Cupriavidus taiwanensis LMG 19424: one gene and its partner. The protein of the gene in region 2 interacts with the protein of the main gene of each other region in a pairwise test. Links are inferred from orthologs where the notes say so. Each region holds a gene or a part of one and is shown on either strand. Other genes may lie near its edges.

Region 1 (13,664 bases), 1.8 Mb from region 2 along the record:
CCATCGGCCTGGCCCGCCAGCAGGATCAGCAGCGATACCAGGATCACCGCGATGATGCCGATGCCCGAGATCGGGCTGGCCGACGAGCCCACCAGTCCGGCCATGTAGCCGCACGCCGCCGCCACCAGGAAGCCGAAGATAAACGCGAATACCACCGCGTAGACCACCAGGCGCCAGCGCGCCCCGTTATCGAGCGGCGCCGGCGCGAGGAACCAGGCGAACACCGTTACCAGAACCGCCAGCAGCGCCAGCATCACCAGCCCGATCCACCTGGCGGGCATGTCCTGCTGCGTGCGCGGCACGCTGCCCTGCCCCGCCGGGCCGGCCTGCAGCGCGCCGAACGAGGCGCGGATGCCATACAGCATCGGCCTGGCCAGTGACAGCAGCGTCCAGATCGCGGCGATGCCGATGGTGCCGGCGCCGATAAAGCGCGCCTGCTGGCTCCACACCATGGTGCCGAAGGCCGACAGCGTGGCGCCGTCCGGGCGCGGCGTGATGGCGGTCAGCCACGGCACCGCGACGCCCCAGGTCAGCACCAGCCCGAGCAGCATCGCCAGCCCGCCGACGATGCCGACCAGGTAGCCCGCGCCCACCAGCGCCAGCGAGAATCCCATCGACAGCCGCACCACCGAGGCGCCCGCCGACAGCCAGAAATTGGCGCCCTCGGCCAGCACGCGCAGCCCGCCGGCGGCGAAGCTGAACAGCCCCGCGACCAGGCCCCCGGCCATCAGGTCGGCCAGGCCGGTCGCCTGCGGCTTCTGGCCCGGCGCAGCTTCGGCCGGGGCGGCGCTGCCCACGCGCAGGATTTCCGCCGCGGCCACGCCCTCGGGATAAGGCAGGTCGCTCTGCACCACCATGGCATGGCGCAGCGGGATGCTGAACACCACGCCCAGCATGCCGCCGGCGGCGCAGATCGCCAGCGTCTGCCAGAACGGGAAGCCTTGCCAGTGGCCCAGCATCACCAGGCCGGGCAGGATGAAGATGATCGACGACAGGGTGCCCGCGGCCGAGGCCTGCGTCTGCACCATGTTGTTTTCGAGGATGTTGGCGCCGGGGAAGAGGCGCAGCACGGCCATCGAGATCACCGCCGCGGGGATCGCCGACGAGAAGGTCAGGCCGACCTTCAGCCCCAGGTAGATGTTGGAGGCGGTGAACACGACCGTGATCAGCGCACCGAGGATGATGCCGCGCAGGGTCAGTTCAGGCAGGGAAACGTCGTCGGCGATACGATCGACACGTAGCATGCAGGTTCCTTTCCTGTGGATCCGGGCCGCTGGCCCGGGCGGCGCGCAAGCGGGCGCCGCGGCCGCTTGTCAGCGATGCGGACGGCAGGGTCAGCCGTTGCGCGCTTCCTCGTCCAGCCACGCCACCACGGGAATGGTGGCCGGCAGCAGCGGCCCCACCGTCACCGGCGTGCCCTGCCACGAGAAGGCCTGGCCTTCGCGGCCGACGGGCTCGCCCTGCCAGGCCGTGACCTTGCAGAAATGCAGCCGCACGTAGGCGTGCGGGTAGTCATGTTCCAGGATGTGCCAGCGCTCGCATTGCGTGACATCAAGCCCCAGCTCTTCGTGCAGCTCGCGCGCCAGCGCTGCCTCCACCGACTCGCCCGGCTCCAGCTTGCCGCCGGGGAATTCCCAGTAACCCTCGTAGGGCTTGCCGGCCGGGCGCTGCGCCAGCAGGAAGCGGCCGTCGGGCTGCACCAGCACGCCGACCGCCACCTCGGTCACCTTGCGCGGGGGGTTGCCGCCGATGGCTGCAGGATTCTCCGTGGCCGCGCTCATGCCTTGGCGTCCCCGGCAACATCGGCAATGTACGGCTTGCCGTGCTTGCCGCCCCAGTCGCGCGCGAACTGCCAGGCCACGCGGCCCGAACGCGAGCCGCGCTCCAGCGCCCACACCAGCGCGTCGCCGCGCGCGGCGGCGATGTCCGCGTCGGTGCAGCCGAAGTGCCGCAGCCAGTGGCCGACGATGGCCAGGTACTCGTCCTGCTTGGGCGGATAGAACGACAGCCACAGCCCGAAGCGCTCGGACAGCGAAATCTTTTCTTCCACCACTTCGCCGGGGTGGATCTCGCCGTCGTCGGTGTGGCGGTAGCTCTCGTTGTCCTTCATGTACTCCGGCAGCAGGTGCCGGCGGTTGGACGTGGCGTAGATCAGCACGTTGTCCGACTGCGCCGCCACCGAGCCATCCAGCGCCGACTTGAGCGACTTGTAGCCCGACTCGCCTTCCTCGAACGACAGGTCGTCGCAGAAGATCACGAAGCGCTCGGGCCGCTGCGACACCAGCTCGACGATATCGCCGAGGTCCCCCAGGTCGTCCTTGTCGACCTCGACCAGCCGCAGCCCGTCCTGGACGAAGGCATTGAGGCAGGCCTTGATCAGCGATGACTTGCCGGTGCCGCGCGCGCCGGTCAGCAGTACGTTGTTGGCGGGCAGGCGGTTCACGAACTGGCGCGTATTGCCGACGATGGCATCCTTCTGGCGCTCGATGTTCTTCAGGTCGTCCAGGTGGATCGGCGGCAGCTGGCGCACCGGCTGCAGGTAGCCGATATTGCCGAACAGGCTCTGGCGCTTGCGCCAGCGGAACGCGACCGCCTCCTGCCAGTCCGCATCGCTCAGTTGCGGCGGCAGCCATTGTTCGAGTCGGGCGAGGAAGTTGTCGAGGCGGGCGGCGAGGTCGGACATGGCAGCGGGGCGGTGACAGGCAGCGGAAATCGATGTCCTTCCCGCGTGCGCGGGAAGGACGGACAGGCTCAGGAACGGTAGTCGGCGTTGATCGACACGTAGTCGTGCGACAGGTCGCAGGTCCACACGGTGGCTTCGGCATTGCCGCGGCCGAGCGCGATGCGCACGGTGATCTCGGCCTGCTTCATCACGCGCTGGCCGTCTTCCTCGCGGTAGTCGGGATTGCGGCCGCCGTCGCGGGCGACCCAGACATCGTCCAGCCACAGGTTGACGCGGCCGACATCGAGATCGTCCACGCCGGCGTAGCCCACCGCGGCCAGGATGCGGCCCAGGTTGGGGTCCGAGGCATAGAACGCGGTCTTGACCAGCGGCGAATGCGCGACCGCATAGGCGATCTGGCGGCACTCCGCCACGTCCTTGCCGCCTTCTACGCGGATGGTCATCAGCTTGGTCGCGCCTTCGCCGTCGCGCACGATCATCTGCGCCAGCTCCTGCGCCAGGCCGGTCACCGCATCGCGCAGTGCTTCAAAGGCCGGGCCTTCGGCACGGTCGACCACGGCACCGGACTTGCCCGAGGCGATCAGCACGAAGGAATCGTTGGTCGAGGTATCGCCGTCGATGGTGATGCTATTGAACGAGTGGTCGGCGGCGTGCGTCACCAGCGCCTGCAGCACGGGCTGCGCCACCGCGGCATCCATGGCGATGAAGCCCAGCATGGTCGCCATGTTCGGGCGGATCATGCCGGCGCCCTTGCTGATGCCCGACAGCGTCACGGTCTTGCCGTCGATCTGCAGCGTGCGCGACGCGACCTTGGGCTGGGTGTCGGTGGTCATGATCGCCTCCGCGGCGGCCAGCCAGTTGTCCGCCCTGGCGTTGGCGATGGCGGCGGGCAGCCCGGCCAGCAGGCGGTCCATCGGCAGCTGCTCGAGGATCACGCCAGTCGAGAACGGCAGTACCTGGCCGGCCTCGATGCCCAGCTGCGCAGCCAGTGCGTCGCAGGTGGCGCGGGCGTTGGCCAGTCCCTGCTCGCCGGTGCCGGCGTTGGCATTGCCGGTGTTGACCACCAGCGCGCGGATGCCCTTGCCGGACTTGTCCGCTGCCGCCAGGTGCTCGCGGCACACCTGCACCGGCGCGGCGCAGAAGCGGTTGCTGGTAAAGACGCCGGCCACGGTGCTGCCTTCGGCCACGCGCACCACCAGCACGTCCTTGCGGTTGGCCTTGCGGATGCCGGCCTCGGCCCAGCCGAGCTCGACGCCGGCGACGGATTTCAGGTTCTCTGCCTGGGGCAGCGGAAGATTGACGGGCATGCAGGACTCCTCGATGTTGCTGCAGCTAGCGACTTGCTTGTCTCAGACGAACATGCCCGCGAAGGGCGGGCATGTTCGATTCCTCTTGCGCCACGCCCGTACTGCGGGGAGCGGCGTCATACCGGATGCCCGGCCTGGCTCAGTTCAGCTGAGCTTGCCGTGGCACTGCTTGAACTTCTTGCCCGAGCCGCACGGGCACGGGTCGTTGCGGCCGACCTTGGGCATGCCCGCCAGCGCCAGCTCGGCGGCGGCCATGGCAGTGCCGGTGCGCGGCGACGGCGCTTCCTCGACCGGCTCGCGCCCTTCGGCGAACTCGTCGTGCTTGTACTGCACGTTCTCCAGGTGCGACAGGCCTTCCTCGATCTGCTCGGAAGCCTGTTCCAGCTCTTCCGGCGACTGGATCTGCACGTTGAAGGTCACGCGCGTGACCTCGTTCTTGATCACGTCCAGCAGGCGCGCGAACAGTTCGAACGACTCGCGCTTGTACTCCTGCTTGGGGTCCTTCTGCGCGTAGCCGCGCAGGTGGATGCCCTGGCGCAGGTGGTCCAGCGCAGCCAGGTGCTCGCGCCAGTGCGTGTCGATGCTCTGCAGCATGACCGAGCGCTCGAAGCCGGCGAACGACTCGCGGCCAACCATGGCCACCTTGCTTTCGTAGCGCTCCGTCGCCGCCTTCATGATCAGGTTGAGCAGTTCTTCGTCCTCGATGCTCTGCGCGCCCTCGATGGTCTTTGCCAGCGGCACTTCCAGGCCCCAGTCCTCGCGCAGGCGCGTTTCCAGGCCGGCGATGTTCCACTGCTCTTCCATCGTGTCGGCCGGCACGTGGTCGCGGAACAGCTCGATCAGGACGCTCTCGCGCAGGTTGGCGACCATCTCGCCGACGTCATTGGCCTCGAGCACGTCGTTGCGCAGCTTGTAGATTTCCTTGCGCTGGTCGTTGGCGACGTCGTCGTACTGCAGCAGCTGCTTGCGGATGTCGAAGTTGCGGCCTTCCACCTTGCGCTGCGCCGATTCGATCGAGCGCGTGACGATGCCGGCTTCGATCGGCTCGCCCTCGGGCATCTTCAGCCGCTCCATGATGGCGCGCACGCGGTCGCCGGCGAAGATGCGCAGCAGCTGGTCGTCCAGCGACAGATAGAAGCGCGACGAGCCGGGGTCGCCCTGGCGGCCGGCGCGGCCACGCAGCTGATTGTCGATGCGGCGCGACTCATGGCGCTCGGTGCCGACGATATGCAGGCCGCCGGCGGCCTTGACCTGCTCGTGCAGCGACTGCCATTCATCCTTGAGCTGCTGGATGCGGGCAGCCTTGTCGGCGTCGGACAGGTTCGGGTCCGCTTCGATGAAGCCCGCCTGCTTCTCCACGTTGCCGCCCAGCACGATGTCGGTACCGCGGCCCGCCATGTTGGTGGCGATGGTGATCATCTTGGGGCGGCCGGCCTGGGCCACGATCTCGGCTTCGCGCGCATGCTGCTTGGCGTTGAGCACCTGGTGCGGCAGCTGTTCGCGGTCGAGCAGGCCCGACAGGTATTCCGAGGTCTCGATCGAGGTGGTGCCCACCAGCACCGGCTGGCCCCGCTCGTAGCAGTCGCGGATATCGCGCACCACGGCGTCGTAGCGTTCCTTGCCGGTCTTGTAGATCTGATCCTGCAAGTCCTTGCGCTGGGTCGGGCGGTTGGTCGGGATCACCACCACTTCCAGGCCGTAGATCTCCTGGAATTCATAGGCTTCCGTGTCGGCCGTGCCGGTCATGCCGGCCAGCTTCTCGTACATGCGGAAGTAATTCTGGAAGGTGACGGTCGCCAGCGTCTGGTTTTCCTGCTGGACAGTGACGCCTTCCTTGGCTTCCACGGCCTGGTGCAGGCCGTCGGACCAGCGGCGGCCGGTCATCAGGCGGCCGGTGAATTCATCGACGATCACGACTTCGTCGTTCTGCACCACGTAGTGCTGGTCGCGGTGGAACAGGCTGTGCGCGCGCAAGGCCGCGTACAGGTGGTGCATCAGCGTGATGTTCTGCGGCGCGTAGAGCGATTCGCCTTCGCCGATCAGGCCCAGCTGCGACAGGATCTCTTCGGCCTTTTCATGGCCGGCCTCGGTCAGGTAGACCTGGTGGCCCTTCTCGTCGACGTAGTAGTCGCCCGGCTTCTCCACCCCGGTGCCGTCGGCCTTTTCTTCGCCGATCTGGCGCTCGAGCAGCTTGGGGATGCCGTTCATGCGCTGGTACAGGTCGGTCTGGTTCTCGGCCTGGCCGGAGATGATCAGCGGGGTGCGCGCCTCGTCGATCAGGATCGAGTCCACCTCGTCGACGATGGCGTAGTGCAACGGCCGCTGCACGCGCTGCGACGGGTCGTAGACCATGTTGTCGCGCAGGTAGTCGAAGCCGAACTCGTTATTGGTGCCGTAGGTGATGTCGGCGTTGTACGCCGCCTGCTTCTGGTCGTGCGCCATCTGCGACAGGTTCACGCCCACCGACAGGCCCAGGAAGTTGTACAGCCGGCCCATCCACTCGGCATCGCGCTGTGCCAGGTAGTCGTTGACGGTGACCACGTGCACGCCCTTGCCGGTGATGGCATTCAGGTACACCGCCAGCGTCGCGGTCAGGGTCTTGCCTTCGCCGGTGCGCATTTCGGCGATCTTGTTGTCGTTCAGCACCATGCCGCCGATCAGCTGCACGTCGAAGTGGCGCATTTTCATGACGCGCTTGCTGGCCTCGCGGCACACGGCGAAAGCCTCGGGCAGCAGCGCCTCGAGCGATTCGCCACCGGCGTGGCGTTGCCGGAAGGCCTCGGTCATGCCGCGCAGCTCGTCGTCGGAGAGCTGCTCGAACTTCGGCTCCAGCGCATTGATCTGCGCCACCGTGCGGCGGTATTGCTTGATCAGCCGCTCATTGCGGCTGCCGAAGACTTTCTTGAGAAGGCCCGTGATCATCGATTGCTTTCACCTGCGCGGAACCGGGTGGCATCCCCAGGGAAGGCGGACTGCCCCGGCGACCGGGCGCGGTAATGGATAGATTGGCGCAAAACGCCGAGTTTATCATGTGCCGGGGTCACGCCCGGCGGTGCGGAGCGCTGGCGCGGGCCCTGCCGCAAGCAGGTTGGGACGGTTGCGCCGGCTTCAATCCGGCCGCTCTCGCTTTCGGTCCGCGCTGCCCTGCGTGCGCGCGCCGCCCCTTGCTAGAATGGACCCATGCGCCGCTTCACCCATCCCGCCCTGCAGACCCCCGCCGCCAAGCCGCTCAACGACTGGCTGGACAAGGCCGGCCCGGTATCGACGCTGCTCCAGACTGCACGCCAGCTGTCGGTGCTCGAGGCCGAGGTACTGTCCCTGCTGCCGGCCGGCATGCGCGCGGGCCTGGCCGTGGCCGGCATCAAGCGCGACCCGTCCGACCCCAACGGCCAGGTGCTGCTGTTGCTGGCGGCCCATGGCGCTGCCGCGGCGCGGGTGCGCCAGGTCGTGCCCACGCTGCTCGGACGCCTGCAGCAGCGCGGCTCGCCGGTCACCTCGATCCGCGTGCGGGTGCAGCCCGAGGTGCAGCGCCATGCCGACTGGGAGGTGGAACCGGTGGCACGCCCGCGCACCGGCGGCCGCATGACGCCGACCGGGCTGGCCAATCTCGACCAGCTTGCGCGCAGCCTGCCGGATTCGCCGCTGCGCGACGCGCTCAATACGCTGCTGTCCCACCACCGCTGAGCGACCGCGCCGCGTCCAAAGCAAAAGAGCCGACCTGTGCAGGTCGGCTCTTTCTCTATGCGAGGCCGCTCAGGCGAAGGCCGGCTGGGCCTGTGGCAGGAACGCCGCCGGGGCTTCCTCGACGCGGTCGAAGGTGACCAGCTCATACGCTTCCTGGTCCGCCAGCAGCGCGCGCAGCAGCTGGTTGTTCAGGCCGTGGCCGGATTTGTTCGCCACATAGGCGCCGATCAGCGGATGGCCCACCACGTACAGGTCGCCGATCGCATCGAGGATCTTGTGACGCACGAACTCGTCGCCGTAGCGCAGTTCCTCGTTGTTGAGCATGCGGTGCTCGTCCAGCACGATCGCGTTGTCCAGGCTGCCGCCGCGCGCCAGGCCCATTTCACGCAGGGCCTCGACCTCGTGCGCAAAGCCGAAGGTGCGGGCGCGCGCAATCTCGCGCACATAGCTGGTGTCGGCAAAGTCGATCGAGAACGTCTGGCCGGTCTTGTCGACTGCAGGATGGCGGAAGTCGATGGTGAACGACAGCTTGAAGCCGAAGAATGGCTCCAGCCGCGCCAGCTTGTCGCCTTCGCGCACTTCCACCGGTTTTTTCACGCGGATGAAGGTCTTGGGCGCGTTCTGCTCTTCGATGCCGGCCGACTGCAGCAGGAACACGAACGACGCCGCGCTGCCGTCCATGATCGGGATTTCCTCGGCGTCGACGTCGACATAGAGGTTGTCGATGCCCAGGCCGGCGCACGCGGACATCAGGTGCTCGACGGTGGAAACGCGCGCGCCATCCTTCTGCAGCACCGATGCCAGGCGTGTGTCGCCGATGGCCGAGGCGGCCACGGGAATCTCGACGGCCTCGGGCAGGTCGACGCGGGTGAAGACGATGCCGGTACCCGCCGGCGCCGGACGCAGCGTCAGCGTGACCTTGCGGCCAGAGTGCAGGCCGATGCCAACGGTCTTCACCAGGGATTTGATCGTGCGCTGTTTGAGCATGACAGCCTCAACAATTAATAAAATCTATCTTGTTATCTTTTTGATTAAGGGATTTTACCACCACATCCGCGGCGCTGCAGCCGGGTTTTGTTTCCGGCTGTTAACACGCCCGTCACAAGTTACGTATTATCCACGTTTACCCGGATGACTGTGTCAGCCACGCAACGCCGCCAGCACGGCTTCGGCGCTGCTGACGCGGAATTCGCCCGGCGCCTCGACATCGATCCGGGTCACCACGCCGTCCTCGATCACCATGGCGAAGCGCTTGGCACGCACGCCCAGGCCGCGCGCGCTCAGGTCCTGGTCCAGGCCCAGCGCGCGCGTCCACTCGGCGCTGCCGTCGGCCATCATCCGGACCTTGCCGGCCACCTGCTGCTCGCGGCCCCAGGCGCCCATCACGAAGGCATCGTTGACCGAGACGCACCAGACCTCGTCCACGCCGGCGGCGCGCAATGCTTCGGCATGCTGCACGAAGCCGGGCACATGCTTGGCCGAACACGTCGGCGTGAAGGCGCCGGGCAGGCCGAACACGACGATCTTGCGGCCGCGGACCAGGTCCGCCACCTTGAAGGCATTGGGACCGAGCGCGCAGCCGTTGCTTTCAGTCTCGAAAAATTCGTACAGCGTGGCGTCGGGGACGCGGGATCCGACAGTGATCATGGCGCTCTGGTTTTCCTTGGGTGTGTGAACGGGTCTATGAAGGATAGGACGGATGCGGGGGCGCATGGCGGCGCGTTGCCGCCGGGCAACCTAACGATCATAGGCGCCCGGCCGGCGCTGCCAAAGCCGGATCACATCCGCTTACGTTCGCACCAATATTCGGACGAATGCCGATACACCCGAAGACGCTACAAAGACGTCCGCGCGGCGCACCTTTTGGGTGCGCCGCGCGGACGGCGATACATCCCGACCGGGAAGGCGGGAAACCAGTCCGGGGAGGCGGCCAGCGGCACGCCCGAACCCGGCAACGGGATGCGGGTGAAGTCAGTCCGGCGCAGGCGCGGCGCCGCCGGCAGCCCGGCGGTTCATGTCAGCCATGCAAAGGCACGCGCGGATGGGGAGCGCACGTGCATCGCGACCAGGCGACGCGTTCCGTCAGGCGGCCGGTGGAGGCACCGATGCCGCGCCAGGCAGGCTTCAGTCTGCCTGCTTGCGCAGGAAGGCCGGGATGTCGTACGTATCCACACCCTTTTCCTGCAGCGCCGCCACGTGGGCCGAAGCCGACTCACGCGAGCTGCGCCACACCGCCGGCGTATCCAGGTTGCTGTAGTCCGGCGAGCTGTGCTGCGCGGCGGTGGCGGCCATGTTGGCCATCATCTGCACGGGCATGTTGTCGGTACCGGTCTTCAGCAGCGTCATCGGCTGCTGCTTCTTGGCCGAGCGGCCCAGGCCGGTCGCGACCACGGTCACGCGCAGCGCATCGCTCATCGAGTCGTCGTACACCGTACCGAAGATCACGGTCGCATCTTCCGCGGCGTAGCTGCGGATGGTGTTCATGACTTCCTTGGTTTCCGACAGCTTCAGCGAGCGGCTGGCGGTGATGTTGACCAGCACGCCGCGCGCGCCGGACAGGTCCACGCCTTCCAGCAGCGGGCTGGCCACGGCCTGCTCGGCCGCCAGGCGGGCGCGGTCCACGCCCGACACGGTAGCCGTCCCCATCATGGCCTTGCCCTGCTCGCCCATCACCGTCTTGACGTCTTCGAAGTCGACGTTCACCAGGCCGTCAACGTTGATGATCTCGGCAATGCCGGCCACCGCGTTGTGCAGCACGTCGTCGGCGCACTGGAAGCACTTGTCCATCTCAGCGTCGTCGCCCATCACTTCGAACAGCTTCTCGTTGAGCACCACGATCAGCGAGTCGACGCTCGATTCCAGCTCGCTGGAACCGTGCTCGGCCACCTTGGCGCGGCGTGCGCCTTCGAAGTCGAACGGCTTGCTGACCACGCCCACGGTCAGGATGCCCATCTCCTTGGCCACCTGCGCGACGATCGGCGCGGCGCCCGTGCCGGTGCCGCCGCCCATGCCGGCAGTGATGAAGACCATGTGCGCGCCGCGCAAGGCGTCGGCGATCTGATCGCGCGCCGATTCGGCGCAGTTGCGGCCCACTTCCGGCTTGGCGCCGGCGCCCAGGCCCGTGTTGCCAAGCTGCAGCACGCGCGAAGCGGTCGAACGCTTGAGCGCCTGCGCGTCGGTGTTCATGCAGATGAATTCGACGCCTTGCACGCCGCGGCTGATCATGTGCTGCACAGCGTTGCCGCCCGCGCCGCCCACGCCGACCACCTTGATGATGGTGCCGTCCTGCACTTCCGTTTCGATCATGTCAAAGTCCATCACTGCCTCCGAGAAAAATCAGTCCCCAGACGATGCGGCCTCCCCGCCGCAACCCCTGGTTTCTGAACAAGAAACCAAAAAAAGAAAACCTGAAAACCGTTACCTGGCGCGTAAGCCTGTCCGGTAGACCATCCTGCCCGCGCACCGTTGCATCGCCGGCGCATCCATCCGCGCGCGGCTCAGAAATTGCCGACGAACCATTCCTTCATGCGGGTCCACACCTGCTTGACCGACCCGCTCTGCACCGCCACCTTGCGCCCGCGCATGCGTTGCACGCGGCCTTCCAGCAGCAGGCCCATCACCGTCGCGTAGCGCGGGCTCTTCACCACCTCGTGCAGGTTGCCGCGATACTCGGGCACGCCGACGCGCACGGGCTTCAGGAAGATGTCCTCGCCCAGCTCGACCATGCCCGGCATCATCGCGGTCCCACCGGTGATGACCACGCCCGACGACAACAGTTCTTCATAGCCCGACTCGCGCACCACCTGGTGCACCAGCGAGTACAGCTCTTCGATGCGCGGCTCGATCACCGCGGCCAGCGCCTGGCGGCTGAGCGTGCGCGTGCCGCGGTCGCCCACGCCCGGCACCTCGATCATGTCTTCCGGATCGGCGATCGCCTGCTTGGCGATGCCGTACTGGATCTTGATGTCCTCGGCGTCCGGCGTCGGCGTGCGCAGCGCCATCGCGATATCGTTGGTGATCTGGTCGCCGGCGATGGGGATCACGGCCGTATGGCGGATCGCGCCTTCGCTGAAGATGGCGATGTCGGTGGTGCCGCCGCCGATGTCGACCAGCACCACGCCCAGTTCCTTCTCGTCCTCGGTCAGGACCGCCAGGCTCGACGCCAGCGGCTGCAGGATCAGGTCGTGCACTTCCAGGCCGCAGCGGCGCACGCACTTGACGATGTTCTGCGCGGCGCTGACCGCGCCGGTGACGATATGCACCTTCACTTCCAGGCGGATGCCGCTCATGCCGATGGGCTCGCGCACGTCTTCCTGGCCGTCGATGATGAATTCCTGCGTCAGGATGTGCAGGATCTGCTGGTCGGTCGGGATATTGACCGCCTTGGCGGTCTCGATCACGCGCGCCACGTCGGTCTGCGTAACCTCCTTGTCCTTGATGGCCACCATGCCGCTGGAATTGAAGCTGCGGATATGGCTGCCGGCAATGCCGGTGAAGACCTCCGAAATCTTGCAGTCGGCCATCAGCTCGGCCTCTTCCAGCGCCTTCTGGATCGACTGCACGGTGGCCTCGATGTTGACCACGACCCCTTTCTTCAGACCCTTGGACTCAGACTGGCCCATCCCGATCACCTCGTAGCTGCCGTCGGGGCGCAGTTCCGCCACCACGGCCGCCACCTTCGAGGTGCCGATATCGAGACCGACCAACAGGTCCTTGTATTCCTTGCTCATCGGGTTTTCTCCGCGTTCTTGCTCTTCAGTCGCGTCGGATTGTTGTTGGATGTACCTGAAACCGTTGCGGCCGCCCCCGGCCTGGCGGCACTCGTTGCCGCGCTCGCCGCCTTGGCCTTGGCCGCTTTTTCGGCCTTCTCGGCCCGCACCGCCGCCGCGATCTGCGCCTCGGTCAGGAAGCGCGCGTTGGCGGCGCGGATGGCGAAGCCGTTGGGATAGCGCAGGTCGGCATATTCGATCTGGCTGCCCCATTGCTGCGTGACCTGCGGCCAGGCCGCGACGAAGCGGCGCACGCGCTGGTCCATCGCGGTGCGGTCCTCGTCGTTCTGCTCGCGGCCCAGCTCGACCTCCATGCCGTTGGACAGGCGCGCGCGCCAGGCGTAGCGGCCGGACAGCGCCACCGCCAGCGGCTCGGCCTTGAGCGGCTTGAACCACTGGCGCATGACCTCGAGCTTTTCGATCACATCGCCTTCGCTGTCCGGCGGGCCGTCCAGCGCCAGCAGCTGCGCGTCCTCTTCCGCCTCGGCGGTGTTGGCGACGAAGATCTCGCCATAGGTATTGATCAGCCGGCCGCTGTCGGGCGCGCCCCAGGTGCCCAGCGCCTCGTGCTCCTCGACCTCGACCGCCAGGCCGTTGGGCCATTCGCGCCGCACGCTGGCGCGCCGCACCCACGGCACCGATTCGAAGGCCTGGCGCGCCGCGTTCAGGTCCAGCGTGAAAAAGTTGCCGCTCAGCTTGCCCAGCGCGCTGGCGCGCACGCTCGGCGCGTTCACGTGGCGCAGGGCGCCCCCGTCCATCGGGCCGATCTCCACGTGCGTGATGGCAAACACCGGCCGCTGCGCCAGCCACAGCAGGCCCGCCGCGAGCGCCATCAGCGCCACCACCGCATACAGCGTGGAGGCGATCAGGTTGAGCAGGCGTGCGTTATGCCACATGGTCCGGTGCGGTCTCGGGTGAAGTTATTCGGGTTTCCAATGCTCGTTGGGATGCAGGTCCAGCGTGGCGGCGGCCAGTACCTGCAGCACGAAGTCCTCGTAGCTGATGCCGACCGCGCGCGCCGCCATCGGCACCAGCGAATGGCCGGTCATGCCGGGCGAGGTATTCATCTCGAGCAGGAAAGGCGTGCCGTCGGCGCGCAGCATCACATCGGCTCGCGCCCAGCCGCGGCAGCCCAGCACGCGGTAGGCCTGCACCGCCAGCGCCTGCACCTGCCGTTCGACTTCGGCATCCAGGCCCGACGGACACAAGTACTGGGTATCG
Region 2 (16,025 bases):
TCCATGGTCCCTATCGGATCCTCTCTGGGCCGCCCGGCACAAGCCACCCCCTCGGGTGGCCCGCTCCTGCGGCATCCTTGCATTGGCCCCTTGCATTGCAGGGACCGCATTTCAATTCGGTGGCGGCGGCTGCCAGGTCTGCTGCTTGCGGCAGCCGCCAACCGGCGGTACTTCTGTGGCCGGAAGCTCCGGCCGGCATCCGGCTTAGCGGTACTTCGCGTCGGCAGCCTTGGCCGCCGCGATCTGCGGCTCGTAGCGGTCGCCCACGGCCAGCAGCATGTCCTTGGTGAAGTACAGGTCGCCGCGCTTTTCGCCGTGGTATTCCAGGATCTGGGTTTCGACGATGGCGTCGACCGGGCAGGCCTCTTCGCAGAAGCCGCAGAAGATGCACTTGGTCAGGTCGATGTCATAGCGCGTGGTGCGGCGCGTGCCGTCGGCGCGCGCGTCGGACTCGATCGTGATGGCCAGCGCCGGGCACACCGCCTCGCACAGCTTGCAGGCGATGCAGCGCTCTTCCCCGTTGGGGTAGCGGCGCAGCGCGTGCAGCCCGCGGAAACGCGGCGAGATCGGCGTCTTCTCTTCCGGGAACTGGACCGTGATCTTGCGCGCGAAGAGATAGCGGCCGGTCAGGGCCATGCCCTTGAAGAGTTCCTTCAGGAGCAGGCTGTTGAAGAAGTCCTTGATGGCGAGCAGCATGATGCTTCCTAGTATTTCCACACGGCGCGCGCCCTGCCGGGCAGGCGCACCGTCGTTTGGCCGTTCAGTGCCAGATGTTCCACGGCGACTTGATCCAGATCGCCACGATGATCAGCCAGGCCACGGTCAGGGGAATGAACACCTTCCAGCCCAGGCGCATGATCTGGTCATAGCGGTAGCGCGGGAACGAGGCACGAATCCAGATGAACACCGACAGCAGCAGGAATACCTTGATCAGCAGCCAGAAGAAGCCGGGGATGGCGTTGGTCACCACGCTCTCGAACGGAGGCGCCCAGCCGCCCAGGAACATCAGCGCGGTCATCGTCGAGATGATGATCATGTTGATGTACTCGGCCAGGAAGAACAGCGCGAAGCCCATGCCCGAGTATTCGATCATGTGGCCGGCCACGATTTCCGATTCGCCTTCGACCACGTCGAACGGGTGGCGGTTGGTTTCGGCCACGCCCGAGATGAAGTACACCCCGAACATCGGCAGCAGCGGCAGCCAGTTCCACGACAGGATGTTGATGCCCATGTCGGCGAAGTAGCCGGTGTTCTGGCCGTTGACGATGGCCGACAGGTTCAGGCTGCCGGCAACCATCAGCACCGTCACCAGGGCAAAGCCCATGGCGATTTCATACGACACCATCTGCGCCGCGGCGCGCATCGCGCCGATGAAGGCGTACTTGGAGTTCGAGGCCCAGCCGGCCAGGATCACGCCGTACACGCCGACCGAGCTGATCGCCATCACGTACAGCAGGCCGGCGTTGACGTCGGCCATCACCACCTCGGCCTGGAACGGAATCACCGCCCAGATCGCCACGGCCGGCATCAGCACCATCAGCGGGGCGATCAGGTACATGCCCCGGCTGACCTGCGTGGGCATCATGACTTCCTTGAGCAGCAGCTTCAGCACGTCGGCGATCGGCTGCAGCAGGCCGAGCGGGCCGACGCGGTTCGGGCCGATACGGACGTGCATCCAGCCGATCAGCTTGCGCTCCCACAGGATCAGGTAAGCCACGCACAGCAGCAGCGGCACCACGATGATCACGGCGCGGATCAGGATCCACAGCGGCGTCCAGTACGCCCCCAGTACGCCCTGCCCTTGCGAGGTAATCCAGTCAATCATGTCTTGTTCTCGCTCTTGTACTTACGCCGTGGCCACGGTGCCGGTGGCCGGCGCCAGGTCAATGGCCTTCTCTACGGTGACGGTGCCGAACATCGCGCCCAGGCTCATCGCCGCCGGCGTCGCCGCCGGCACCCGCACGGTATTGGCCGGCAGCGTGGCTTCGAGCACGGCCGGCAGCACCACGCTGCCCTGCCCTTGCGTGACCCGCACCGGATCGCCGGACTGGATGCCCAGGCTGGCGAACAGGTCGGCCGGCAGCGCGATCTGCATGGCGCGGCGCGCGGCGGCGCTCAGCTGCAGCGACTCGGCGCGGCGCACGATCGGGTCGGCATGGTAGATCGGCACGTCGGCGATGCGCTCGATGCCGTTGGCGGCAGCGGCTGCCACGCGGATCGGCGCATCGGTGGCGTTGTCCAGTTGCGCCTCGACCGGGGCCGACAGCACTTCGGCGCGCACCGATTCGGCGGTTTCGTAGTCGAAGCCGGTCACGTCCAGCAGGTTGCCCAGCACGCGCAGCACCTTCCAGCCCGGGCGCGATTCGCCCAGCGCGCGCACCACGCCGTTGAAGCTCTGCGGCTTGCCTTCGCAGTTGACGAAGGTGCCCGCGGTTTCCGTGAACGGCGTCACCGGCAGGATCACGTCGGCGTACTGCATGGCCGCTTCCGAGCGGAACGGCGACAGCACCACCACGGTGCCGGCCTGGGCCAGCGCGGCCAGCGCCTGGCGCGGGTCGGCGGCGTCGAACTCGGGTTCGGTGTTCAGCAGGATGTAGGCCTTGCGCGGCGTGGCCAGCATGGCCTGCGCATTGGCGCCGCCCTGCTGCGGCAGCGCGCCGGCGATATAGCCGCCGACGGTGTTGGCCGCTTCGGTCAGGAAGCCCAGCGTGGCGCCGGTTTCGGTGGCGATCCACTGTGCCAGCGCGTGCAGCGCCGAGAACTGCGGATGGCGCACGGCCTCGTTGCCGAGGAACACGGCACGGCGCTCGCCGGACAGCAGCGCTTCGGCGGCCTTGGCGGCGGTATCGCCGCCATCGAAGCCTTCGGTGCCGGCCGGGGCGGCCACGCCCTTGGCGGCGGCCACGGCACGGGCCACGCCGGCCAGCGCGGCGGTCCAGCCCGACGGGGCCACGTCGATACGGGTGGCAGGCATCAGCAGGTCTTCACCGCCGGCACCCAGCACGGTCACGCGGGCGCCCTTCTTGGCCGCCTGGCGCAGGCGCGAGGCCAGCAGCGGATGGTCCTTGCGCAGCGACGAGCCGATCACCAGCGCGCGTTGCAGCGTGGTCACGTCGGCCACCGGCATGCCCAGCCACGGCGCGCCCTTCAGCGCGGCCGAGAAATCGGTCTGGCGCAGGCGGAAGTCGACGTTGTCGCTGCCCAGGCCACGCATCAGCTTGCCCAGCAGGAACAGCTCTTCCAGCGTGCTGTGCGGGCTGGCCAGCGCGGCGATCTGGTCAGCGCCGTGTTCGCGCTTGATGCCGGCCAGGCCATTGGCCACGTACTCCAGCGCGGTCTGCCAGTCGGTTTCCATCCATTCGCCGCCCTGCTTCAGCAGCGGGCGGGTCAGGCGGTCGGCGCTGTTCAGGCCTTCATACGAGAAGCGGTCCTTGTCGGAGATCCAGCACTCGTTGATGTCTTCGTTTTCCAGCGGCAGCACGCGCATCACGCGCTGGTTCTTGGTCTGCACCACCAGGTTGGCGCCCAGGCCGTCGTGCGGCGACACCGACTTGCGGCGCGCCAGTTCCCAGGTACGGGCCGAGTAGCGGAACGGCTTGCTGGTCAGCGCGCCGACCGGGCACAGGTCGATCATGTTGCCCGACAGTTCCGAGTCGACGGTCTTGCCGACGAAGGTGGTGATTTCCGAGTGCTCGCCGCGGTTGAGCATGCCCAGCTCCATCACGCCGGCCACTTCCTGGCCGAAGCGCACGCAGCGGGTGCAGTGGATGCAGCGGGTCATCTCCTCCATGGAGATCAGCGGGCCCACGTTCTTGTGGAACACCACGCGCTTCTCTTCCTTGTAGCGCGACTCCGAGGCACCGTAGCCCACGGCCAGGTCCTGCAGCTGGCACTCGCCGCCCTGATCGCAGATCGGGCAGTCCAGCGGGTGGTTGATCAGCAGGAATTCCATCACGGACTTCTGCGCCTTGACTGCCTTCTCCGAATTGGTGAAGACCTTCATGCCGGGGGTCACCGGCGTGGCGCAGGCAGGCAGCGCCTTCGGGGCCTTCTCGACCTCGACCAGGCACATGCGGCAGTTGGCCGCGATGGACAATTTGCGGTGGTAGCAGAAGTGCGGGATGTAGGTGCCCAGCTTGCGGGCCGCTTCCATCACCAGGCTGCCCTCAGCAACCTCAACCTTCTTGCCGTCGATCTCTAGTTCAACCATGTTCTGCCACGCTTAGATGTAGGCCGGAACCATGCACTGCTTGTGTTCGACGTGATACTCGAACTCTTTCCAGTAGTGCTTGAGCATGCCGCGGACCGGCATCGCCGCGGCATCGCCGAGCGCGCAGATGGTGCGGCCCATGATGTTTTCCGCGACGTTGTTGAGCAGGTCCAGGTCTTCCTGGCGCCCTTCTCCGTGTTCGATGCGATTGACCATGCGGTACAGCCAGCCGGTGCCTTCGCGGCACGGCGTGCACTGGCCGCACGATTCCTCAAAGTAGAAGTACGACAGGCGCAGCAGCGAGCGGACCATGCAGCGCGTCTCGTCCATCACGATCACCGCGCCCGAGCCCAGCATCGAGCCGGCCTTGGCGATCGAGTCGTAGTCCATGTCGGACGCCATCATCAGGTCGCCCGGCACCACCGGCGCCGACGAGCCGCCCGGGATCACCGCCTTGATGCGCTTGCCGCCGCGCATGCCGCCGGCCAGTTCCAGCAGCTTGGCGAACGGCGTGCCCAGCGGGATCTCGTAGTTGCCGGGGCGCTCGACGTCGCCCGAGATCGAGAAGATCTTGGTGCCGCCGTTGTTCGGCTTGCCCATCTTCAGGTAGTTCTCGGGGCCGACGGCCAGCAGGAACGGCACCGCGGCGAAGGTCTCGGTGTTGTTGATGGTGGTCGGCTTGCCGTACAGGCCGAAGCTGGCCGGGAACGGCGGCTTGAAGCGCGGCTGGCCCTTCTTGCCTTCCAGCGATTCGAGCAGCGCGGTTTCCTCGCCGCAGATATAGGCGCCGTAGCCGTGATGGGCGTGCAGCTGGAAGCTGAAGCCCGAGCCCAGGATGTTGTCGCCCAGGAAGCCGGCCGCGCGCGCCTCTTCGAGGGCTTCCTCGAAGATCTTGTATTCGTTCCAGATCTCCCCGTGGATGTAGTTGTACCCCACGGTGATGCCCATCGCGTACGCGCCGATGGCCATGCCCTCGATCAGCGCATGCGGGTTGTAGCGGATGATGTCGCGGTCCTTGAACGTGCCGGGCTCGCCCTCATCGGTGTTGCAGACCAGATATTTCTGACCCGGGAAGGTGCGCGGCATGAAGCTCCACTTCAGGCCGGTCGGGAAGCCCGCACCGCCGCGGCCGCGCAGGCCCGAGGCCTTGACGTCGGCGATCACCTGCTCGGGCGGGATCTTCTCGGTCAGGATGCGCTTCAGCTGCTGGTAGCCGCCGCGCTTGACGTAGTCTTCCAGGTGCCAGTTGTTGCCGTCCAGGCCGGCCAGGATCAGCGGCTGGATATGGCGGTCGTGCAGACAGGTCATGTTACTTGCCCCCCTTGGCAGCCTCGGCCTTGAGCTCTTCGACCAGGGCGTCGAGCTTGTCGTCGCTCATCCAGCTGCACATGCGGGTGTTGTTGACGATCATCACCGGGGCGTCGCCGCAGGCGCCCATGCACTCGCCTTCCTTCAGCGTGAAGCAGCCGTCCGCGGTGGTTTCGTTGTAGTCGATGCCGAGCTTGCGCTTCAGGTATTCGCCAGCCCGCTCGCCGCCCGACAGGGCGCACGGCAGGTTGGTGCAGACGGTGAGCTTGTACTTGCCCACCGGCTTGGTGTCGTACATGTTGTAGAAGGTCGCCACCTCTTCCACCCACACGGGCGGCATCTCGAGGTAGTTGGCAACGAACTGCATGACTTCGGGGGAAACCCAGCCCACCTCGCCCTGCGCCACGGCAAGCGCCGCCATCACGGCCGACTGCTTCTGGTCGGCCGGATACTTCGCGATCGCGCGATCGATTTCCTTGAGAGCTTCTGCTGATAGCATGGTCATTGCAGTAAAACGCCGGAGACAGCGCCACCGGGCGTCTCTCCGCAGGTTTGCAGCCGTCGCTGCCGTTCCGCCGGCGGGCCTGAGGCCGTGCCGGTCCGCCGCGGGTCTTCCGGGCCGCTCCGCCCGGCGGAGCCCCTCGGAAAGCGCCCGGATCGTCGTCCGGGCCGGCGGTCCGTGATTAGCGGTCGATCTCGCCGAAGACGATGTCTTGCGTGCCGATGATCGTTACCGCGTCAGCAATCATGTGTCCCTTGGCCATTTCGTCCAGCGCGGCCAGGTGGGCAAAGCCGGGGGCCCGGATCTTCAGGCGGTACGGCTTGTTCGCGCCGTCCGAGATCGCGTAGATGCCGAACTCGCCCTTGGGGTGTTCCACCGCTGCGTACGCCTCGCCTTCGGGCACGTGGATGCCTTCGGTGAAGAGCTTGAAGTGGTGGATCAGTTCTTCCATGTTGGACTTCATGTCCACGCGCGAGGGCGGCGCCACCTTGTGGTTCTCGGTGATCACCGGGCCCGGGTTGCGGCGCAGCCAGTCCACGCACTGCTTGATAATGCGGTTGGACTGGCGCATTTCTTCCACGCGCACCAGGTAGCGCGCGTAGCAGTCGCCGCCCACGCCCACCGGCACGTCGAAGTCCAGCTTGTCGTACACCTCGTACGGCTGCTTCTTGCGCAGGTCCCAGGCAATGCCCGAGCCGCGCAGCATCGGGCCGGTAAAGCCCATCTGCAGCGCGCGTTCCGGGCTGACCACGCCGATATCCACCAGGCGCTGCTTCCAGATCCGGTTGTCGGTCAGCAGCGTCTCGTATTCGTCGACGTACTTCGGGAAGCGGTTGGTGAAGTCCTCGATGAAATCGAGCAGCGAGCCCGAACGGGCCTCGTTCATGGCCTTGATGGCGCGCTCGTTGTGTACCTTGGACGCGCGATATTGCGGCATCGTGTCAGGCAGGTCGCGGTACACGCCGCCCGGGCGGTAGTAGGCCGCGTGCATGCGCGCGCCCGACACCGCCTCGTACATGTCGAACATGTCCTCGCGTTCGCGGAAGGCGTACAGGAACACCGCCATCGCGCCGACGTCCAGCGCGTGCGAGCCGATCCACATCAGGTGGTTCAGCAGGCGGGTGATCTCGTCAAACATCACGCGGATGTACTGCGCGCGCACCGGCACCTCGAGGCCCAGCAGCCGCTCGATCGCCATCACGTAGGCGTGCTCGTTGACCATCATCGACACATAGTCGAGGCGGTCCATGTACGGCACGCTCTGGATCCAGGTCTTCTGCTCGGCCAGCTTTTCGGTGGCACGGTGCAGCAGGCCGATATGCGGGTCGGCGCGCTGGATGACTTCGCCGTCCAGTTCCAGCACCAGGCGCAGCACGCCGTGCGCGGCCGGGTGCTGCGGGCCGAAGTTCAGGGTGTAATTCTTGATATCTGCCATGACGCGTTCTCAGTGCTCCACGCCGCCGTACTTGTCCTCGCGGATCACGCGCGGCGTGAGTTCGCGCGGCTCGATCGTGACCGGCTGGTAGATGACCCGCTTCTGGTCGGGGTCGTAGCGCATCTCGACAAAGCCGGACACCGGGAAGTCCTTGCGGAACGGATGGCCGACGAAACCGTAGTCGGTCAGGATGCGGCGCAGGTCCGGATGGCCGTCGAACACGATGCCGTAGAAATCGAAGGCTTCGCGCTCGAACCAGTTGACCGAGTTCCACACGTTGATCAGCGACGGCAGCACCGGGAAGTCATCGTCGCTGGCAAACGCGCGCAGGCGCAGGCGCCAGTTGTGCGTGACCGACAGCAGCTGCGACACGGCGGCAAAGCGCGGGCCGTCCCACGCGCCGTCGGCATATTCCAAATAATCGACGCCGCACAGGTCGATCAGCTGTTCGAAGCGCAGCGACGGATCGTCGCGCAGGATCTGCGCCACGTCGAGGTAGTCATCCGCCTTGACGATCAGCGTCAGTTCGCCGGTCGCCTCGACCAGGTTCTGCACGCGCTTGCCGAGAGCCTTCTCGAGCGCGGCCTTCAGGGTATCGAGCTTCGCCATTTCAGCCCTTGCGCGCGATGGTGTTGGTACGCTTGATCTTGTTCTGCAGCTGGATCACGCCGTAGATCAGCGCCTCGGCCGTCGGCGGGCAGCCCGGCACGTAGATATCCACCGGCACGATGCGGTCGCAGCCGCGCACCACCGAATACGAATAGTGGTAGTAGCCGCCGCCGTTGGCGCACGAGCCCATCGAGATCACCCAGCGCGGTTCCGCCATCTGGTCGTAGACCTTGCGCAGCGCGGGGGCCATCTTGTTGCACAGCGTGCCGGCCACGATCATCACGTCCGACTGGCGCGGCGACGGGCGGAAGATCACGCCGAAGCGGTCCATGTCGTAGCGCGCGGCGCCGGCATGCATCATTTCCACGGCACAGCAGGCCAGGCCGAAGGTCATCGGCCACAGCGACCCGGTGCGGGTCCAGTTGATCAGCTTGTCAGCGGTAGTCGTGACAAAGCCTTCGTTGAGAACGCCTTCGATTGCCATTTCACATCACTCCCAATCGAGCGCGCCCTTTTTCCAGATGTAGACGAAGCCCACGATGAATTCCAGCAGAAACACGCCCATGGCGATGAAACCCGGCCAGCCGATATCCTTCAGGGCAACACCCCACGGAAACAGGAAGGCGGTTTCGAGATCGAACAGGATAAACAGGATGGCGATGAGGTAGTAGCGCACGTCGAACTTCATGCGCGCGTCCTCGAACGCTTCGAAGCCGCACTCGTAAGGAGACAGCTTCGCGGGATCGGGCTTGTTCGGACCGAGGATCCGACCGATCGACATCAGTGCCACGCCAAGCACGACACCGAAGATGATGAAGATGAGAACGGGGAAGTAGGCTTCGAGATTCAAGGTACGGCCAGCCTTATCTGGAATGTTGTCAACAGCACCAGCTGAAGCGGCGTCCTGTTGCCCACCCCAGGCGCTAAGCCACGAGAATCATGGCGCGCCGCCTTGCGGACTGCCGGAGCCCCATGCGCGGGTGCATTGCCCGGCCAGGGACTCCGATCAAGTTGTTTGGTGCCGACGGCGAGACTCGAACTCGCACAGCTTTCGCCACTACCCCCTCAAGATAGCGTGTCTACCAATTTCACCACGTCGGCTGGGGGAGAAACAATATTGCCTGGCGCCGGGTTTTCAGGCCCTTCAGGTCCGTTACAAAGGCTTTCGTCTTTGCGCGGAACCCATCGCTGGGGAATCGTTTCAAGCCTTGCATTCTAACCCAAATTTCTTGCTTTGTTCAACGCACAACTGCAAAAAAACTCAGGAATCCGCCGCAAGGCAATCGGATTATTTCGGTACCGCGGGAGCTGCCGGCGCCGAGGCGTCCGCGGCGGCAGCCGGCGCTGCGGCGGGTGCCGAGGCACCGGCCGCGGCGGGCGCCGATGCCGGCGCCGCGCCCATCACGCCCAGCGAGGCCGCGGGCTTGTAGTTGCCCAGCAGCGTCAGCGCCAGCGTGCAGACGAAGAACAGCGTGGCCAGCACGGCGGTGGTGCGCGACAGGAAGTTTGCCGAGCCGGTGGCGCCGAACAGGCTGCCGGAGGCGCCGGAGCCAAAGGCCGCGCCCACATCGGCGCCCTTGCCATGCTGGATCAGCACCAGGCCGATTACGCCCAGCGCCGACAACACCTGCAGCACCACCAACAAAGTCTTGAAGATTGCCATTTGATTTAAATAAGCTTACTTGCCTGATCGGTCGATCGGAACGGCCGGCATTCAGGCGTTGCCGATCGCGAGAAAATCTTCCGACTTGAGCGAGGCGCCGCCAATCAGGCCCCCGTCGATATCGGTCATCGAAAACAGTTCGGCCGCATTGTCGGGCTTGACGCTGCCGCCGTACAGGATTGCCATGCGCCCGGCCACGCCCGCATCGCGCGCGGCAACCTGGCCGCGCAGGAAGGCATGCACCGCCTGCGCCTGCTCGCTGGTGGCAGTCTTGCCGGTACCGATGGCCCAGACCGGCTCATAAGCCAGCACCACGCGGCCGAGTTGCTCCACGGTCAGGGCTTCGAGCACCGCCTGCAGCTGCCTGCCGACCACGGCCTCGGTCTCGCCCGCCTCGCGCTGGGCCAGCGTCTCGCCCACGCAGACCACCGGGACGATGCCGAATTCCAGCGCGCGCAGCGCCTTGGCCGCGACGGCCTGGTCGGTCTCGCCATGGTAGGTGCGGCGCTCGGAGTGGCCGACCAGCACATAGGTGCAGCCGAACTCCCCCAGCATGGAGGCCGCCACTTCGCCGGTGAAGGCGCCGCGCGCTTCCGCTGACACGTCCTGTGCACCCCAGGCCACCTTCGAGCCATTCAGCAGCGCCTGGCATTGTGCAAGATAGGGGAACGGCGCGCAGACTGCCAGCGTCGCGCGGGCCACACCCGCGCCAGCCTGGATGCCTTCCAGCAGAGCCGCGTTGGCAGCTAGGCTGCCGTGCATCTTCCAATTGCCGATGACGAGCTTTTGTCTCACGAGGTGCCCCTCCCAAATCAAACCCGCTATTGTAGCGTGTGGCAGGGGCAAGGCGCTACCGCCGCCCACTGGCGGCGGGCGCAGCACATCGATGCGCCACGGCGACGCCCGGGCTTACCAGGTCAGCACGATCTTGCCGATGTGCTCGCTGGACTCCATCAGGCGGTGCGCGTCGGCGGCCTGCGCGGCCGGGAACACCTTGTGGATCACCGGCTTGATCTTGCCTGCCGCCAGCAGCGGCCACACCTGCTCATGCAGCGCCGCGGCAATCTTGCCCTTGAACGATGCCGGGCGCGGGCGCAGCGTGGAGCCGGTCACCGTGATGCGCCGGCGCAGGATGTCGCCCAGCGGAATCTCCGCCTTGGCGCCGCCCAGCAGCGCGATGATGACGATGCGGCCGTCATCGGCGATGCACTTGAGCTCGCGCGCCAGGTACGGGCCGGCGACCATGTCGAGGATCACGTCGACGCCCTTGCCGCCGGTCAACGCGGCCACTTCGGCGACGAAGTCCTGGGTCTTGTAGTTGATCGCGCGATCGGCGCCGAGGTCTTCGCAGGCCTTGCACTTTTCGTCGGTGCCGGCGGTGACGAACACCTTGAAGCCCAGCGCCTTGGCGACCTGGATCGCAGTGGTGCCAATGCCGCTGGAGCCGCCCTGGATCAGCAGGGTTTCCTCCTTGCCGCGCGGGCCCTGGCCCAGATAGCCGCGGTCGAACACATTGCTCCACACGGTGAAGAACGTCTCCGGCAGCGCCGCGGCCTCGATATCGCTAAGGCCTTGCGGCGCGGGCAGGACCTGCGCCAGCGGCGCGGTGCACAGCTGCGCATAGCCGCCGCCCTGCACCAGCGCACAGACGCGGTCACCCACCTTGAGGCCGAAGCGATTGTCGGCGTGGCCGAGGTCGCCGCCCACCACCACGCCGGCCACTTCCAGGCCGGGCAGGTCGGATGCGCCCGGCGGCACGGGGTAGTTGCCGGTACGCTGGAACACGTCGGGACGGTTGACGCCGGCGGCAGCCACGCGGATCAGGACTTCGCCCGCGCCCGGCACGGGATCGGGACGCTCGGTCAGCTGGAGGACCTCGGGGGCGCCGTATTCGCGGATCTCGATGGCTTGCATGCTTGCTGCTCCTTGTCTTCTGTCGGGTCGGTGTGAGCTTGCGCTCGATAGGGTTGCCGGCAGTGTAAACAAAAAAACGGCTGGACATGGTCCAGCCGCTTTCTGGTGGCGCCGCCATCCGGAGGCGCCGGCGGGCAGAACTGCCCGTGAGATTACTGCTGTTCCGAGCCACCGGCCGGCGCTGCCGGCGCGGCGCTCTCGCCAGCGTTGATCGGGCTGATGCTGCCGCCCTCTTCCGCCAGCGCGGCCTTCAGCGACAGGCGCAGGCGGCCCTTCTCGTCGGCCTGGATCAGCTTGACGCGAACCTGCTGGCCTTCCTTCAGCCAGTCCTTGATGTCCTTCACACGCTCGTTGACGATTTCCGAGATGTGCAGCAGGCCATCCTTGCCCGGCAGGATGTTGACGATGGCGCCGAAGTCCAGCAGCTTCAGCACGGTACCGGCGTAGATCTTGCCCACTTCGGCTTCCGCGGTGATGCCCTCGATGCGGCGCTTGGCTTCGGCCATGCCTTCGGTCGAGGTCGAGGCGATGGTGATGGTGCCGTCTTCCTGGATGTCGATGGTGGTGCCGGTTTCCTTGGTCAGCGCCTGGATGGTCGAGCCGCCCTTGCCGATCACTTCGCGGATCTTGTCCGGATGGATCTTCATGGTGATCATACGCGGGGCGTGCGCCGACAGTTCGGTGCGGGCGTGGCCCATCGCTTCCTGCATGTTCGACAGGATATGCAGGCGGCCTTCCTTGGCCTGCGCCAGCGCAACCTGCATGATCTCCTTGGTGATGCCCTGCACCTTGATGTCCATCTGCAGCGCGGTGATGCCGTTGTCGGTACCCGCCACCTTGAAGTCCATGTCGCCCAGGTGGTCTTCATCGCCCAGGATGTCGGTCAGCACGGCAAACTTGTTGCCTTCCAGGATCAGGCCCATGGCCACGCCGGCCACGTGCGCCTTGACCGGAACGCCGGCGTCCATCAGTGCCAGGCAGCCGCCGCAGACCGAAGCCATCGACGACGAACCGTTGGACTCGGTGATTTCCGAAACCAGGCGGATGGTGTAGGCGAACTCGTCTTCCTTCGGCAGCACCGGGATCAGTGCGCGCTTGGCCAGGCGGCCGTGGCCGATTTCGCGGCGCTTCGGGCTGCCCACGCGGCCGGTCTCGCCGGTGGCGAACGGGGGCATGTTGTAGTGGAGCATGAAGCGGTCGCGGTACTCGCCGGCCAGCGCGTCGATGATCTGCTCGTCGCTCTTGGTACCCAGCGTGGCCACCACCAGCGCCTGCGTCTCGCCGCGGGTGAACAGCGCCGAGCCGTGCGCGCGCGGCAGCACCGAGGAACGGATCTCGATCGGGCGCACGGTGCGGGTGTCGCGGCCGTCGATGCGCGGCTCGCCGTTCAGGATCTGGCCGCGCACGATCTTCGCTTCCAGGTCGAACATGATGTTGCCGACTTCCACCTTGTCGGCTTCGACGCCGGCTTCGGCCAGCGCGGCGGCCACGTTGGCCGACACTTCCTTCAGCTTCTGGCTGCGCGCCGACTTCTGGCGCAGCTGGTAGGCTTCCTGCAGCAGCGGCAGCGCGACTTCAGTCACCTTGGCGATCAGCGGTTCGTTCTTGGCTGCCGGGGCCCAGTCCCACTCGGGCTTGCCGCCTTCGCGCACCAGTTCATGGATGGCGTTGATGGCGGTCTGCATCTGCTCGTGGCCATAGACCACGGCGCCCAGCATCACGTCTTCGGACAGCTGGTTGGCTTCCGATTCCACCATCAGCACGGCGCGCTCGGTGCCGGCGACCACCAGGTCCAGGTCCGAGGTGGCGATCTGCGAGCGGGTCGGGTTCAGCAGGTACTGGCCATCCTTGTAGCCCACGCGCGCGGCGCCCACCGGGCCGTTGAACGGGATGCCCGACACGGCCAGCGCGGCCGAGGCGCCGATCAGCGCGGGGATGTCGGCGGGGACTTCCGGGTTCAGCGACACCACGTGCACCACCACCTGCACGTCGTTGTAGAAACCTTCCGGGAACAGCGGGCGCAGCGGGCGATCGATCAGACGCGAGGTCAGCGTCTCGTTTTCCGACGGACGGCCTTCACGCTTGAAGAAGCCGCCCGGGATCTTGCCGGCGGCATAGGTCTTCTCGATGTAGTCGACGGTCAGCGGGAAGAAGTCCTGGCCCGGCTTCGGGCTCTTGGCGGCGACCACGGTCGCCAGCACCACGGTGTCTTCCACATCGACCAGCACGGCACCGCCGGCCTGGCGGGCGATTTCGCCGGTTTCCATGCGGACCTTGTGCTGGCCCCACTGGAATTCCTTGACGACCTTGTTGAACATGGACATGTGCATTCCTTGACTTGCGTACTGGCCGCGCGATCTACGCAATGACACGCGCGCGGCCGGCGACGCCTGCGTTCTCAGCCGCAGGCAAACTGCCGGGTTGCCGGTCGCGGTCGCAGGGAAGTGCTATGCCATTCCAGCGCGGCACCAGCCTTGCCGATGCCGTGCTGGAATGACACAAAGCCCTGTTTCCTTGCCCGATCCGGGATGTTGGATAAAAAGAACAACTTACTCCGTTGCGCAGCTTGCCGCAACGGCGCCCGCGCCATGGACATGGCCGGACGGCGTGAAGCTAAAATCACTCCATTTAACAGCCTGCACCCGGGCGCAGCGGATTCGCCCCGCCAGAAATGCAAAATGCCTGCCCAGCAGTGCTGAAGCAGGCATCGAGGCCTCACGCGAAACCGTGCACACCCTGGAATCGCGCTGCCATCGGACGCAACCTTACTTGCGCAGACCCAGCTTTTCGATCAGGGCGCGGTAACGGTCGGCATCGTTGGACTTGAGGTAGTCCAGCAGGCGGCGACGGCGGCTCACCATGCGCAGCAGGCCGCGGCGGCTGTGGTGGTCCTTCATGTTGGCCTTGAAGTGCGGGGTCAGTTCGTTGATGCGGGTGGTCAGCAGGGCCACTTGCACTTCCGGGCTGCCAGTGTCGTTGGCGCCACGTGCGAACTGCTTGATGACTTCGGACTTGTTGATATCGGCGACTGCCATGATGATTTCCTTTCACTTGCGAACGCCACAGCGCGGGATGCGCCGCATGCGTCGTGCCATGTAATGACTGGCTGCTGCCGCCACCGGACCGGGGGCCAGGTAACGACAGCCGCGGATTATAGCCGAAAAGCCGGCGCAGGAGTACCCGGCGCCCCGCCGCTCACGGACGCTCCATCCGGCAGGTGGTGGGCAGCGTGGTCTGCGCTGCCTTGAGCTTGCGCACGGTGCGGAAGCCATAGCCCGAGCCCTCGTTGTCGAAGCGCACCGCGCCGCCCTGGCGCTCCATCACCGACACATACAGCGGCTGCAGCACCTGGTGGTCGTCGGCCCGCACGGTGGCCTCGTGGAAGTCATTGACGTAGCGCATGTGCTCGAGGGCGCGCGCCACCTTCACTGCATCGGTCGACCCGGCCTGCGTGATCGCGCGCGCCAGCATCTCGACCATCATCTGCATGCGCAGGTGGACGTAGTCGTCCTTCGGCTCGGGATAGCGCGCGCGGAATTCCTGGTAGAACGCGTCGGACGCCGCGCCGCCCACGTTGGGATGCCACTCGGCCACGGCCAGCACGCGCCCCACCCCGGCATCGCCCATGGCGGCGGGCGCGCCCAGGCCATTGCCGTAGAAGGTATAGAACTTGGCCCGCAGCCCGCCCTCACGCGCGGCCTTGACCATCAGCGTCAGGTCGTTGCCCCAGTTGCCGGTAATGACGGCGTCCGCGCCGCTGGCCTTGATCTTGGCGATATACGGCGCGAAATCCTTGATCTTGCCGATCGGGTGGAACTCGTCGCCGACGATCTGGATATCCGGCCGGCGTGCCGCCAGCATCTCCCGCGCCGAGCGCGACACCTGGTGGCCGAAGCTGTAGTCCTGGTCGATCAGGTACACGCGGCGCACCGCCTGGTCCTGGCGGATCACCTCGGTCAGCGCCTGCATGCGCATGTCGGCGCTGGCATCGAAGCGGAAATGCCAGAAGCTGCAGTTCTCGTTGGTCAGGCTGGGATCGACCGCCGAATAGTTCAGGAACAGCACGCGCGCGTCCGGCTGGCGGGCGTTATGGCGATTGATGGCCGATACCAGCGCTCCCGCCACCGCCGAGCTGTTGCCCTGCAAGACAAAGGGAATGCGCTTGTCGGTCAGCGCGCGCAACTGGATCAGGCTTTCATCGACATTGCCCTTGCTGTCGAAGGTGACCAGCTCCAGCGGCCGCGCACCTTCGGCCGTTTTGACGCCGCCGCGCGCATTGATGCGCTCGATCGCCAGCCGCAGGTTGCGCGCCACCGCTTCGCCGGCATTGGCGAACGGGCCGGACAGGCCGTCGATCATGCCCAGCCGGATCGGCTCCTGCGCC

Evidence for each region.
Region 1: the proteins of secG (region 2) and secA interact in binary tests that used the Escherichia coli proteins (3 or more experiments, as listed by UniProt). The link is inferred for Cupriavidus taiwanensis LMG 19424 from one-to-one orthologs.

Annotation. Positions count from the first base shown.
Region 1 is NC_010528.1:2,872,098-2,885,761, forward strand. Bases 3,935-7,308 are described here. They hold secA (preprotein translocase subunit SecA), read right to left. Parts: upstream 6,913-7,308; coding sequence 4,135-6,912; downstream 3,935-4,134. Other genes in these bases: argJ (bifunctional glutamate N-acetyltransferase/amino-acid acetyltransferase ArgJ), read right to left, coding at 3,935-3,990; RALTA_RS13240 (DciA family protein), read left to right, coding at 7,171-7,308. Outside these bases: RALTA_RS13215 (OPT family oligopeptide transporter), read right to left, coding at 1-1,244; RALTA_RS13220 (NUDIX domain-containing protein), read right to left, coding at 1,335-1,781; RALTA_RS13225 (ATP-binding protein), read right to left, coding at 1,778-2,683; more of argJ, read right to left, coding at 2,752-3,934; more of RALTA_RS13240, read left to right, coding at 7,309-7,674; lpxC (UDP-3-O-acyl-N-acetylglucosamine deacetylase), read right to left, coding at 7,744-8,661; RALTA_RS13250 (peroxiredoxin), read right to left, coding at 8,815-9,321; cell division protein FtsZ, read right to left, coding at 9,799-10,992; cell division protein FtsA, read right to left, coding at 11,172-12,404; RALTA_RS13265 (cell division protein FtsQ/DivIB), read right to left, coding at 12,401-13,339; RALTA_RS13270 (D-alanine--D-alanine ligase), read right to left, coding at 13,364-13,664. UniProt on the Escherichia coli protein: Required for protein export, interacts with the SecYEG preprotein conducting channel.
Region 2 is NC_010528.1:1,050,634-1,066,658, reverse strand. The notes cover bases 8,041-11,029. They hold secG (preprotein translocase subunit SecG), read right to left. Parts: upstream 9,728-11,029; coding sequence 9,353-9,727; downstream 8,041-9,352. Other genes in these bases: RALTA_RS04895 (NAD(P)H-quinone oxidoreductase), read right to left, coding at 10,637-11,029; tpiA (triose-phosphate isomerase), read right to left, coding at 9,779-10,522; RALTA_RS04915 (NADH-quinone oxidoreductase subunit A), read right to left, coding at 8,555-8,914; RALTA_RS04920 (NuoB/complex I 20 kDa subunit family protein), read right to left, coding at 8,066-8,548; RALTA_RS04925 (NADH-quinone oxidoreductase subunit C), read right to left, coding at 8,041-8,064. Outside these bases: RALTA_RS04960 (NADH-quinone oxidoreductase subunit J), read right to left, coding at 1-5; NADH-quinone oxidoreductase subunit NuoI, read right to left, coding at 205-696; NADH-quinone oxidoreductase subunit NuoH, read right to left, coding at 761-1,825; NADH-quinone oxidoreductase subunit NuoG, read right to left, coding at 1,847-4,210; NADH-quinone oxidoreductase subunit NuoF, read right to left, coding at 4,223-5,518; NADH-quinone oxidoreductase subunit NuoE, read right to left, coding at 5,520-6,017; RALTA_RS04930 (NADH-quinone oxidoreductase subunit D), read right to left, coding at 6,202-7,455; more of RALTA_RS04925, read right to left, coding at 7,465-8,040; more of RALTA_RS04895, read right to left, coding at 11,030-11,641; pnp (polyribonucleotide nucleotidyltransferase), read right to left, coding at 11,794-13,965; rpsO (30S ribosomal protein S15), read right to left, coding at 14,407-14,676; RALTA_RS04880 (branched-chain amino acid ABC transporter substrate-binding protein), read right to left, coding at 14,837-16,025. UniProt on the Escherichia coli protein: Subunit of the protein translocation channel SecYEG. Overexpression of some hybrid proteins has been thought to jam the protein secretion apparatus resulting in cell death; while this may be true it also results in FtsH-mediated degradation of SecY.